DNA from 2 places in the Velazquezella soli genome. Region 1 is predicted to be linked to the other one. Evidence: riboswitches for the same ligand, from Rfam matches in the RefSeq annotation. Region 1 holds a riboswitch; the other holds the start of a gene.
What was found. Region 1 has a riboswitch for thiamine pyrophosphate ahead of AC0JZ8_RS21995 (ABC transporter permease). Riboswitches for the same ligand answer to the same signal wherever they lie in the genome.
Positions count from the first base shown of each region.

Region 2: another riboswitch for thiamine pyrophosphate. It lies ahead of thiB (thiamine ABC transporter substrate binding subunit); the one in region 1 lies ahead of AC0JZ8_RS21995 (ABC transporter permease).

Region 1 covers NZ_CDRNXF010000005.1:323,376-329,862, reverse strand. Annotated here, with positions in the region: gene AC0JZ8_RS22005 (hydroxyethylthiazole kinase) at 1-465, opposite strand, end outside; gene AC0JZ8_RS22000 (ABC transporter substrate-binding protein) at 465-1,409, opposite strand; gene AC0JZ8_RS21995 (ABC transporter permease) at 1,426-2,190, opposite strand; TPP riboswitch at 2,324-2,426, opposite strand; gene AC0JZ8_RS21990 (DUF2934 domain-containing protein) at 2,587-2,832, shown strand; gene AC0JZ8_RS21985 (EAL domain-containing protein) at 2,939-5,482, opposite strand; gene AC0JZ8_RS21980 (SCO family protein) at 5,714-6,298, opposite strand; gene AC0JZ8_RS21975 (copper chaperone PCu(A)C) at 6,298-6,487, opposite strand, start outside.
Region 2 covers NZ_CDRNXF010000004.1:711,540-718,026, forward strand. Annotated here, with positions in the region: gene AC0JZ8_RS06970 (thiamine ABC transporter ATP-binding protein) at 1-293, opposite strand, end outside; gene thiP (thiamine/thiamine pyrophosphate ABC transporter permease ThiP) at 286-1,908, opposite strand; gene thiB (thiamine ABC transporter substrate binding subunit) at 1,924-2,961, opposite strand; TPP riboswitch at 2,989-3,096, opposite strand; gene AC0JZ8_RS06985 (response regulator) at 3,264-3,737, opposite strand; gene AC0JZ8_RS06990 (ABC-F family ATP-binding cassette domain-containing protein) at 3,906-5,720, opposite strand; gene AC0JZ8_RS06995 (thiamine diphosphokinase) at 5,728-6,378, opposite strand.

The DNA.
Region 1 (6,487 bases):
GCCATCCGTCAGGCGATCGTGAGCGCCGGTCTCGATTTTCAGTGTTTCGCCAATGTCTCCGAACAGCGCCATCTCCGCGCTGTTGCCACGCAGTACTGTTGGGCGGCGGGCGATCAATGTCTTTGCAAACTCCAGCCGCACGGGGGAATAGTCGCTATGAACGGGATCGAGGACCCAGGGTTTTCCATGATCGTTTGCGACCTCGACAGCCAGTTCGATCACCTTGCGACGGTCAGCATCCAGCGTGCCGAGATTGACGACGAGGACATCAGCCTTGGAGACGAAACCGACGATTTCGTCCGGGGAGGAGGTCATCGAGGGGATGGCGCCGATTGCAGTGATGCCGTCAGCAACGAATTTCTGCACCACGGTGTTCATCAGGCAATGGACGCGCGGGCGCCGGGCCCTCACACGTGCCAGGAGATCGCCGGCCTGTTGCGGCGTCGGGGAATTGTTCATTGTCATCACCGGATTTCGATCGCCACGTCATCGACCGGCGGGGCGTGCGGAATAAGGCCGCTCGCGGCCATGAACTCACCGAAGCGCTGGTAGCGACCCCGATCCAGCGCTGCAGGCCGTTTGGCGAAACGCGGCAGCGTGTCGGTGAACGCCTGACGATTGAGCGGGTCGTCGAGGTTGGGATAGGCCTTGATGAACAGTTTCCAGGCATCATCGGGGTGATTGGTCAGGAAAATTGCAGCCTTCTCGACGGCTTCGAGAAAGCGGGGCAGGCGAGGATCTGTCGCCAGCCCGTCGCGTGTGACGAAGATCAGCTCGTCGTAAACGGGGACGCCGTGTTCTTCCGGAAAGAATGAACGGCCCTCGTGCCCTTCGATCCGCATCTGCGTCAGTTCGAAGTTTCTGAAGCCGCCAAGCGTGGCATCGACCTTGCCGCCGATCAGCGACGGCGAGAGGGCGAAATTGACGTTGATCAGTTCGACCTCGGTAAGCCCAATGCCTTCGCCCTCGAGCATGCGCTTCAGCATCGCGTCTTCGAAACCCGTGACGGAAAAGCCGACCTTCTTGCCGCGCAGGTCCTTGAGGCTCTTGATCGGGCCATCGGCGAGAACCGTCACCGTATTCAAGGGCGTTTCGACGAGGGTACCGATTCGCTTGAGCGGCAGGCCGGCTGCACGATCGAGATACAGGTTCGGTTGGTAGTGGATGCCGATATCGGCCTGGCCGGCGGCAACGAGGCGAGGCACCGTCGACGGGTCGGCGGGAGGCACCAGCTCGACATCGAGGCCGGCGGCTTTGAAATAGCCGTTTTCGGCGGCAATCACGAGCGGCGCATGGTCCGGGTTCACAAACCATTCAAGCATGACGGTGAGCTTTTCTGCGGCATGCGTTGCGGATGCATTCATGCTGGCGGATATGGCAATGGCAAAGGCCAGAAGCATGCGTTTCATGGGTGGTCGTCTCTCCTCACGATGATAACTGTGTCTGTGGTTCGGTCTCGGTCGCCCAATGGGGGTGTCCCTTTACGAGACGGTCGAAACCCAGGCGCAGCGCGACGCTGGTCAGGGCCAGGATGGTCATGGCTGCGAAAACGGTGTCGGTCTGCATGCGGGCGTTCGCCTGAACCATGACGAAGCCGAGCCCGGCTGAAGCCCCGACCCATTCGCCGATCACGGCACCCAGGGGCGCGAGCGGCACGGCGACGCGCAGACCGGACACGAGCGCCGGCAGCGCAAGCGGTGTTCTGAGCCTCACAAGGATCTGCCAGGGCGTCGCTCTTGTCAGCGCGGCGGCTTCCAGAATCGCTGGTTCCGTCCGCCTCAGGCCATCTGCGAAGGCGGAGGCGACCGGGAAGAAGATGACGAGCGTCGTCATCATCACTTTCGACGCCATGCCGAAACCGAGCCAGAGCACCAGGATGGGTGCCAGCACGAAGACCGGAAAGGTCTGCAGGATAAGGATGATCGGCCAGGCAAGCCTGCCGGCCCGCGGGAATGCCACAACGAGAAACGCAACCGCCGCACCGAAAATGCTGCCTGCGATGAGACCTGCAAGGATTTCGCTCAGGGTGACGAGCGTGTGGTGGGCGAGGAAGCCGCTCTGACCCACCAATGCCTGCACCACCGCGAGTGGTGACGGCAGAAGATAGCGCGGCGGTGAAAAAACCTGAACGGCAAGCTGCCAGCTTACCAGTAGCAGAAAAAGCCCGAGGGCTGCGAACCGGGACTGCATGTCAGCGACGCGGGTTCAAACCGTCGAACCGCATTCGTCCTATTCGGGGATTTCTCGAGAGCGTAAGCATGGCTGATCTCCTGACCTTGACATCATGGAGATCCAGGCGAGCGGAGAATAAGAAAGAGGTGCGGTATTGCGCCGTTTCCGTTCCTACGCCGGTATGACCCGGATCAGGTTCAAGGGTCCGGCTCACCGCCATCTCAGCACCGTTCGATGCTCCCCTCGGAATGACGCCAAGGTTGGACAAAGAAACGGCCTTTGTCAATCGCTTGCGATCGCTGTCCGGCAGAGCCTGCGCGGCGAGCTGACAAAAATTTTATTCTATGTCATCCGCCTCAAGGAAACCCGGGGCCCGTCCGCTGGTTATGTCTTCGCAACTTAGGAGGAGCAACCATGACCGATAGAGAACAGGAACAGCGCGAACGGGCCTACAGACTGTGGGAGGAAGAAGGCCGTCCTGAAGGGTCCCATGACGATCACTGGAAGCGTTCCGAGCATCCAGCCGACATGTCGGATCAGGAAAGCGACGATGTGACCAAGGTCAACCAGCAGGCTGATGCCGCGTTTGGTGGAGAGAACGATGCAGCGGCCGACGATGCCGCCACAATCCGGCCTCCGTCGTCAGTCGCGCCGGACTGACGACGACCAGCGGCAGTCTGGATAGGTATCAGACCTGCCCTGCACGAAAGGGCTTGGCACAACACCTCGAAATATCGGCTGCCGATAGTTCGGCCGTCGACACACTTCAGCCGTCGCGAACACCGTTCGTCCGGTCCACTTTATGCGTCGTCGGGGGATCGAGAACCTGACCGAAACACACGACGGCCACCCGTTTTCCGGTGGCTTTCGCCAGATACATATAGTCGTCAGCGCGTTTGACATAAGTTTGCGGCGTGTCTTCGGCCTTTAGGAACGTAACGCCGACCGCGGCACCCGTGAATGTCACCTGGCCATCGATGGGGATCGGCTTGAACACCCTTTCCATCGTTTCCTGAATATGGGTCTGCATATCGCCCGCAAACTTGCGATCCATGTCGAGAAGAATAGCAAACTCGTCTCCTCCGACCCTGGCGATGAAATCCGTCGCTCGGAAACTTTCGCGAAGTCTCGCCGAGATCGTTCGCAAGACTTCGTCGCCTGCGGAATGCCCCAGACTGTCGTTGACGATCTTGAAGCCGTTGAGATCGATGTAGGCGATGGCGAGCTTTCTATCATTGAGCAGGTTGCGGGCAACCTCTCCGGCAACAACCTCATCAAAACAGGCTCGGTTTGGGAGTCCTGACAGGGCATCGGTCTGCGCGGAGGTTTTCAGAGCGCTTTCGATAGCGCGCTGCTGCCTGACGCGGGCAGACACATCGACAATGACCTCCACATCGAATGAAACGCCATCTACGATCGTGCGTTGCGCAGAAATCAGGGTTGGGATGATCGTACCATCCGAATGAGCAATCTCAACATCTTCGAGCTCGTAGGCGCCGTCCTCGCGCAACAGCCGGTGCCGTCTGTCGCGGGCGGGATTGTCGATCGCGGCACCCTCGGAAATCAGCTTCTTTCCGTTGATCTCGTCCCATTTCAGGCCGGTGAGCTTCAGATAGGCATCGTTGACTTTGACGTAGCTCGAGGTTTTCGTGTCGCTCGTCGTGATGGCCATGGCAATGGGCGCGGACTCAAACATCCTCATCAGCATCGAGATCAAGTGTTGCGTCGGCAGGACATCAGCTTGGTCCGGATCATGCCAGACATGAGGAGCCTTCACGGATACTTTCCCGTCCAGCGGGACCTCCGTGGGCACGATCTCGGTGATGGTGCCGTACCATTTCACGATCTTGCCGGTCGCATCGCGATGAGGCTTTGCTCGACTGACCATCCATCGCCAGCTGTCGTCGTGCAGACGCATGCGAAACCTGGTTTCAAAGGGGTCGCCGGATGGCAGCCATCCAAGCCATTCCCGTCGAACCCGCAAACTGTCGTCCGGATGCATCCGACCGTACCAGTCCGCGATCCGGTCACGCATCCTGGACATCGTCGGGTCTGGCGTTGGCCCCATGAAATTGACAATGCCTTCGGCATCGCTCGACCAGGGAATGTTGGGGCTGAGTTCGATCGACCATCGTGCGTGGTCTTCCGTCTCGGTCAGCGCCTTTTCCATCGACTTGTGACCGGTAACATCGATCGCCGTGACCGAAATGCCGATCGGCTCGCCGGCGTCGTCATCGACCCGCTGGTTCACCACGAGGAGAATGTTCTCACTTCCGGGCGGACGATATTCGTCCACAATCAAAGGCTCGCCCGCAAGGACTCGCTGAAGATCTTTGGTGACCCGGCGCGCCTCTCGTGCCGGCATGAAACTGTGAACGGTGAGCCCGATCATCTGCTCGGGCGTTAATCCCAGCATTGCAGCGAACCGATTGTTTACACTGACATGGCGCAAGTCTGAATCGAGAAAGCAGAGACCGACCGGTGCCGCCTCATAGAGCGTTTCCAGTTGATGGACCCGCTGGAACAGCGAGCCGGTTCCGCGGCGTTCCGTGAGTGGCTTCTGCTTGCTGACAGCGAGATGCCGTTCTGTCGCATCGCCGTCGACAGGTCTGCCAAACAGCCACCCCTGTCCAACGTCGCAACCAAGACGCTTCAGCATTTCTGCCTGTTCTTCGGTTTCAACGCCTTCGGCAACAACCGTCATGCCAAGGCTTTGCCCCAGCCCAATGACCGAGGCGACGATTTTCCGGCTGCCGCTGTCATGCTGCATGGAGCGCACGAAGCTTGTGTCGATCTTCAGTTTGTCGAAGGGGAACGCGTGAAGCCGCGTCAGGCTGGCAAAGCCGGTCCCGAAGTCGTCGAGGGAGATGCCCATGCCGGCAGACTTGAGCGATGCTATGTTTTCCCTGACGACTGTATCGTCATCGAGCAGTGCGCTTTCCGTCATTTCGATATGGATCCGGTTCATCGGAAACCCGGTGTCCGAGATTATCGAAGCCAGAAAGTGGAAGAGGTCTGGGTCCTGAAACTGCGTCGGCGACAGGTTGATCGCGAGGACAAAGTCTCCCCTCCAGCTTGCAGCTTTGCGACAGGCATCCTGGACGATCTTTTGCGTCAAAGCGCCGATCAGATTGCTGGTTTCTGCGAACGGAATGAAATCTGAAGGTGCGATGGCACCTGCTTCGGACTCGGTCCAACGCGCAAGAACCTCAAAGCCGATGATCGCACCGTTCTGCAGATCGACAAGCGGCTGAAATGCCGGCCAGATCGCATCGGTTGAGAGGGCTTCGGAAAGTCGTCGCTTCGACAAGATGCTGTCCTTGGCGGACGCGGGTCCTTTCGTCAAAACCTGCTGTGCAGATTTACGATTTGCCGGACCGATATGTCGACCAGAGATCATGGTACTTTCCACACTTGCGGAAAAGCAATGTCAGAGACCGCTTAAGAATAGATTAGCATGGCTTAATTTAAGAAATGATCCGTATCTGTCGGCATCTACATTGGTTCATGGCCGCCATGAGCTATGACCCCGCTCGTGAGACTACAGGAGCGCGCTGCGGATCTTGCTGATGGCGACGTCGGGATCCGAGCCATAGGGAATGAGCCCCTTCAACCGACCATCCGCACCGATCAGGAACAGGTCCATCGTGTGGCTCATGGAATAGCCGCCACTCTTGTTCGGCTTCTTTTCCGCAAATGCGCGCCATCCGGCGACCACCCGCCGGATTTCTTCAGGCGTTCCGGTCACCCCCGTGATCCGGTCGGAAAACGCGGTGACATAGCCGTTCATAATGTCAGGAGTGTCCCGTTCCGGATCGACCGTGAACAGGTAGCTTTTGATCGGCAGGCCATCTTCACCCAGTTCCTTGAGGTATCCAGCAACTTCATAAAGCGTCGTCGGGCAGGCTTCCGGGCAATGCGTGTAGCCGAAATAGACCAGTGACGGGTTGCCCTTGAAGATCGACTGATCGACCGCTTCTCCCCGATCGTTGATCAGAGAAAACGCGGTATTGAATGTGGTGTTTCTTGGCTCATCCTTGAACGTGAAGAAGAGGATTCCGACGAGGACAGTGATGAAGATTGCCGAGATTGTCGTTGCAACCAGCATGAACGGGTTCTTCGTCATCAGTCGTGACCTCCGTGTGCGGCATGAGGCTTCTGCGCGCCGGCAAACGGTCCGACGGCAAACTCGACCTCGATCGGCCCGGCCTTTTCGAAGATCAGCGTGACCGCCAGCGTCTCGCCCTCCTTGAAAGGTCTAGAGACATTCGTGAACATGAGATGATAGCCACCGGGTTCCAGCTTGACGGTAGAC
Region 2 (6,487 bases), on a different contig from region 1:
CCGAGGCCGATATTGGTGACGAGGTCGAGATGGGCGAACAGATTGTTGTCCTGGAACACCAGCGAAATCGGCCGCTTTGAGGGGTGCGCGTGGGTCACGTCCTCGCCGGCAATCAGGATGCGGCCGGACTCCGGTATCTCGAAGCCCGCGATCAGGTTCAAGAGGGTCGATTTCCCCGAACCAGACGGCCCGGTCACGGCGGTAATCGCGCCGTCGGTCATGGCAATATCGAAGCTGAACCGTTTGGTGCCGAGTTGCAGCGCAGTCTTTTCCAGGCGGATGCCGTCAGCCATCGTATCCCTTTCGCCGGCTCAGACTTCCGAGGATCGTGAGCGCCAGACATATCATGCCCAAAAGCAGGGCAAGCCCATCGGCGTCGTTCGTTCGGTAGCTCGACAACCTGCTGTAGACGAGCCAGGGCAGGGTCGTCAGTTCCGTGGAGCCGAACAGGGCCACGGCTCCGAGATCGCCGAGCGAGAGCGCCATGGCAAACGACAGTGCCGTAAGGATTGGGCCGATCAGGAAGGGCAGGTCGATCCGCCGCAGCCTCGAGAAGCCTGTTACGCCGAGGCTCGCGGCTAGGCGTGCCGTCTGCCGCCGATGATCCTCGATCGCCGGTTCCAGCACCCGCATCACGAAGGGCAGGGCCATCAGCATGTTGATGGCCGCGACCAGTGCGGGGGCAAAACGCGAGACATCTCCGAACGGGCGAAGCAGCAGGAACCAGCCTGTCCCGATCACGACCGGCGGCACCAGCAGCACCAGCGACGACGTCGCACCCAGCATCGCCGCCAGCCCGCGCGCCGGGATGCCGGGGTGGCGGACATCCTTTATGGCAATGCGCGCATGGATGATCGCCAGCGCGACGCTGACGGCCAGGAGGCCTGACAAGAGCGCGATCGACAGGCTTGTATAGGCTGCGTTGAGGAAGGCGGGGCTGGAGGCCAGTCGCCAGAGATCGGCCTTGATGCCGGCAATGAAGATCGAGGCAAGCGGCAGGACGAGAAACAGCGTCGCAGCGAGGATCGTCGAGCCGTCCCAGGCCCGTGCGCCCCATGTGCGCCCATCGAAGCGGCGGGTGGCGCGGCCGGCAGTGACATGCGTGCCGTCGGGGGCGGGGAGAAACGCGAGGGCGGCGAGGATCAGGCCCGTCACGGCGATCTGTAGCACCGCCAGTCCGATGGCACGCGGCGGATCGAAATCGAAGCGCAGCGACTGGTAGATCGCCACTTCCAGCGTCGTCGCCGCCGGCCCGCCGCCCAGAATCAGGACCAGCGTGAAACTGGTGGCGCAGAGCATGAAGATCAGCCCGGCAATGCCCGGCACGACCCGGATGAGAGCGGGCCCCTCGATGAAACGGAAGATCGACAACGGCTTCATGCCGAGGCTGGTGGAGAGCAGCCAGTATTCCGCAGGCTGCCGCTCGAGCGCCACGAGAAACAGTCGGGCGGCCAGCGGCAGGTTGAAGAAGACATGGGCGAGGAGAATACCGGTCAGGCCGTAAATGCTGATCGGCTGCTCAAGCCCCAATGTCGAGAGGAAACTATTGACCGCGCCCTGGCGCCCCCAGATGCCGATCAGACCCAGCGCACCGATCAGAACCGGCAGACCCATCGGCAACGCCATCAGCCGCACGATCCAGATACGGCCGATGAAATGCGGCCGTCTTGCCAGTGACAGCGCCACGGGAAGGGCAAGGCATACGGAGAACAAGGTCGATAGCGCCGCTTGCCACAGCGTGAACTGCAGGATGCGGCCGGTATAGGCCGAGAACAATCGCCCCTGCGTTTCAGGGGCGTCCCAGGACAGCAGGGCCGAGACCGCGATGCCGACGAAAAGCGCGATCGCGCCGAGGCTTATCACCCCGCCCGAAATCCCCCGTCTTCGCTCGGCAGCGGTCAGCAGCATGCCCGGTTCAGCCGATCAGTTCATGCTCATGGCATTGAGCCATTCGTCGATCCATGCCTGGCGGTTCTTCGCGACTTCGTCAGATCCCATCAGGAATGTCTTTTCCGGCTGAACTAGCTTGCCGAAAGCGTCTGGCAGCGGTTGCGACGTCTTCGTCACCGGCATCATCCAGTTGGTGGTAGGGATCACATCCTGGAAGCCCTGCGACACCATGAACTTCAGGAAGTCACGGGCGAGATCCTTGTCACGGGCGCCCTTCAGCATGCCGGCCACTTCGATCTGAACGTAATGTCCCTCGGAAAAAGCAGCCGCCTGGTAACGGTTCTCGTTCTCCTCCACCATGTGGTAGGCAGGCGAGGTCGTATAGGACAGAACCATCGGCACTTCGCCCTTGGTAAACAGGCCATAGGCTTCCGACCAGCCGGGTGTGACGGTCAGGATGCGGCCCTTCAGCTTTGCCCAGGCTTCCGGCGCCTTGTCGCCATAGACGGATTTCATCCACAAAAGCAGGCCGAGGCCGGGTGTCGAGGTGCGCGGATCTTCGATCGCGATCTTCTGCGACGGATCGCCCTCCACCAGTTCCTTCAGGCTCTTCGGCGGGTTCGTGATGGTCTTCGTGTCGTAGACGACGGCGAAATGACCGTAGTCATAGGGCAGGAACGTATCATCGGCGTAATTGCCGGGAACGCTGATGCCGCCATTCCCGGACGATGCCTGCAGTCCATGCGGTTCGAACAGGCCGGTGGCCTTGGCCTCCGAAATCAGGTTGGTGTCGAGGCCGAGCGCGATATCGGCCTTGGTCGTCTCACCCTCCAGCTTCAGCCGGGTCAAAAGGGCTACGCCATCGGCGACAGCCACGAATTCGACCTTGCAGGCGCAGGTCTTTTCGAAAGCCGCCTTCACCTTGGGGCCGGGGCCCCAGTCGGCAGTAAAGCTTTCATAGGTGTAGATGGTCAGCACCTTGTCTTCGGCCTTGGCTGCCGGCGACATGATGATGGTGGCCGCAGCCACGGTGAGCAATAGCAAGAGTTTGCGCATCAACGCCTCCTTCAAAGTCAATCTACAAGGGGAATAGGCGCTGAGCGTGAGCCGTCTAATCCCTCCGCCGGTGTTAGCCGGATCAGGTTCCGCGGGTTGGCTGAAAGCCTCTCAGCCGCGCGTTACCGCGCAGCACCCCGTTAGAGCGGGGTTAGATGTAACGGTGAAGGAATTGTCTGGCAAGTGGTGTCGAACCCTGCCGTCTTGCGTTCAGGGCCAAAGGACCGAAAGGCATCGTGCGATAGCAGTCGCGATAGCAAGAAAGCCGCCCGGCGTGCCGGACGGCTTTCTTGCTAGTAGTTCTTTGGCAACAAGGTTCACGCGTTGAGCGCGTAGCCTGACTGGGAGTCGTTGCGGAATATCTTGAGGTCACGCGGCACGATCGCCATGCCGCCGAGACGGTTGGCGATAGCATAGTCGATTGTCTGCTCCACCACATGCGGCATGACAGGCTTGGTCAGAACGCCGAGCGATCCCTCGACGCCGTCTTTCACGTCTTCCGGATTGGCCGTCATGAAGATGACCGTCAGGCCGTATTCGGCAGCGAGTTCGCGTCCGATTTCCGGACCGGTCCGGCCGTCGGAGAGATTGACGTCGACCAGCGCGATATCGGCGTATGCGCCGAGCGACAGGGCGTGCTTGCGGGCGCTGGCAAAGCCTGCAACCTTGAGACCCATGCTCTCGACAGTCTCGGCAACATCAAGCGCGATCAGGAATTCGTCCTCGACGATCAGAACGCGCTGTTCCATTGCATCACTCGCCAGCCGACGACGCATCACATTAGTCAGCATTGGACATTCCTAACCGTTTTGTTTCCATCTGGTCGGCATGTCGGCATTCATACCGCACTACGCATTTCGACCACTTGATGGATGCCGAACGTCACCGGGGAATGTTTGTTCCGGCTCGCGACAAATAAAACGGTGGATATTTATTTGTTAAGTATAGGAATTCTTTAACTATCCTTCAATCTGTTCTCGGAGCATCTCAAGCTCCAGCCATTCTTCTTCCATTTTGGCGACACGATCGCGTAGTTTTGCCGTTTCTGCGGCAAGCTTCGAAAACGCCGACGGGTCTTTGGCGAAGAGTTTGGGATCGGCCATCTTCCGTTCGGATGTAGCGATCTCGTCCTGCGCCTTGGCCATGTCCTTGGGGAGGTTTTCCAGCGCGAACTTCTGCTTGAAGGAGAGCTTGCCCTTTGCCTTGGTCGCAGCCGGAGCAGTGCTGTCCGTTTTCGCCTTTTCCGCCTTATCGGCGCGGCGCTTTTCGTCGGCCATGCCTTTGCGCTGCTGCAGCATGTCGGTATAGCCGCCTGCATATTCGATCCAGCGGCCATCAGGGGCATCCGGGTCTGTCGGGGCGATCGTCGAGGTCACGGTGCGGTCGAGAAAGTCGCGGTCATGGCTAACGAGAATGACGGTGCCGGCATAGCCCGCGACGATTTCCTGCAAGAGGTCCAGCGTCTCGATGTCGAGGTCGTTGGTCGGTTCGTCGAGGATCAGAAGGTTCGACGGCTTTGCCAGCATGCGGGCCAGCATCAGGCGCGCGCGCTCGCCACCGGAGAGGTTCTTGATCGGCGTGCGGATCTGTTCCGGCTGGAACAGGAAATCCTTCATGTAGCCCGCGACATGCCGCTGTTCGCCGTTGACCAGCAGCGTTTCGCCGCGGCCGTCTGTCAGGTAGTGAGACAGCGTATCTGCGGGGTCGAGGTCCTCGCGCTTCTGGTCAAGCGTGGCAATTTCGAGATTGGTGCCGAGCTTGATCCAGCCGCCATCGGGGGCGAGCTGGCCCGTCAGCATCTTGAGAAGCGTCGTCTTGCCAGCACCATTCGGGCCAACCAGGCCGATCCGGTCGCCGCGATGGATGCGGATCGAGAATGGCGCGACGATCGGCTTGTCATAGGTCTTGGTGATGTTTTCCGCTTCTACTACCAGCTTGCCGGACTCGCGGCCTTCGGCGACGGAGGCCTGAACGGAGCCCTGCGGTCCCTTATGGCCACGGTAGTCGGCACGCATGGCCTGCAGTTCGCCGACGCGGCGCATGTTGCGCTTGCGCCTTGCGGTCACGCCGTAGCGCATCCAGTGTTCTTCGCGTTCGATCGCCTTGCCGAGCTTGTGCTGCTCGATGTCTTCCTCTTCGAGAACCTGGTCGCGCCAGGCTTCGAAATGGCCGAAACCGCGCGACAGGCGGCGGGATGTGCCGCGGTCCAGCCAGACTGTGGCGTTGGACACCTTTTCGAGAAAGCGACGGTCATGGCTGATGACGACGAGCGCGCTGCGGGTCTTGCGCAGCTCGTCTTCCAGCCATTCGATGGTCGGCAGATCCAGATGGTTGGTCGGCTCGTCCAGCATCAGGATATCCGGTTCCGGCGCCATGACGCGGACAAGTGCTGCGCGTCGCGCCTCGCCACCGGAAAGCCTGACCGGGTCTTCCTCTCCTGTCAGGCCGAGATGCTCCAGCAGATAGGTGACGCGGTAGGGATCGTCGCCAGGTCCAAGCCCCGCTTCCGCATAGGCCTGCACGGTTTTGTAACCAGCAAAATCCGGCGCCTGTTCGAGATAGCGGATCGTCGCATTGGGGTGCCGGAAAACCTCACCCGACTGCGCTTCCACCATGCCAGCGGCGATCTTCATCAGCGTCGATTTGCCCGAGCCGTTGCGGCCGACGAGAGAGATGCGGTCGCCGGGCTCCACCTGCAGGGCAGCTCCGTTGAGAAGCGGCGTGCCGCCGAAGGTTAGAACGATATCGTCGAGTTTCAGAATTGGCGGTGCCATGCGGCGTCTATGCTCCGGAAAAATCGTTTGGACGGGCAAGGATCATCGCCCTCCCGTCACGTAAATGGAATTGGACGGGCCCTTCTGCAACGTTGGACACGGTGCGGGAGGAACCGAAGGGCAGCGTGTAATCCTTGAGTGGATAGCGCGCGCCAAGAATGTCGAGGCCTGCAAGGCCTGTGAAACCGATGACGGAAAACAACGTGCCGTTGGGCAGGTCGAGCGTCATCGTGCCGGCGAGAAACGGCACGGCCTCTTCCTCACCGGATGTCAGGAGAACGTCATGGCCGCGCTCGGCAAGGCTCATCGCATGCAGAAAATGCTGGAGCGCATGGTCGGACCGTTCGCCGCCCAGCGCGCCGATCAGGATCAGCCGCGTCGCGCCGCGTTCGATCGCTTCAGCCGTCGCAATCTCGCCATCCGTCTCGTTCTTTTCCGGCGGATAGGTCCGGCGCTCGACATCCGGAAAGCGCGCGATCAGGTCTGCGTCGGAGGAATCGAAATCGCCCACCCAGAGCTCCGGCATCACACCCAGCGCCTCTGCATGGCGCATGCCGCTGTCGGCCGCGATGAAGCGGCTTGCGGCAACTGCCTTTTGCAGTCGGTCGGTTACGGTGAGGTCACCGCCGAGCAGGATCGTGAAGGTCGAGTTGGCCATTGCCCATGCCCTTATCCTAAACCGGCTGACAAGGGAAAGGCGCGTGTCGCATTGATGCGGCGAAAGCGGGTATTTTTGCTGCCATTGACGGCGGGCGTGGCAAGGATTA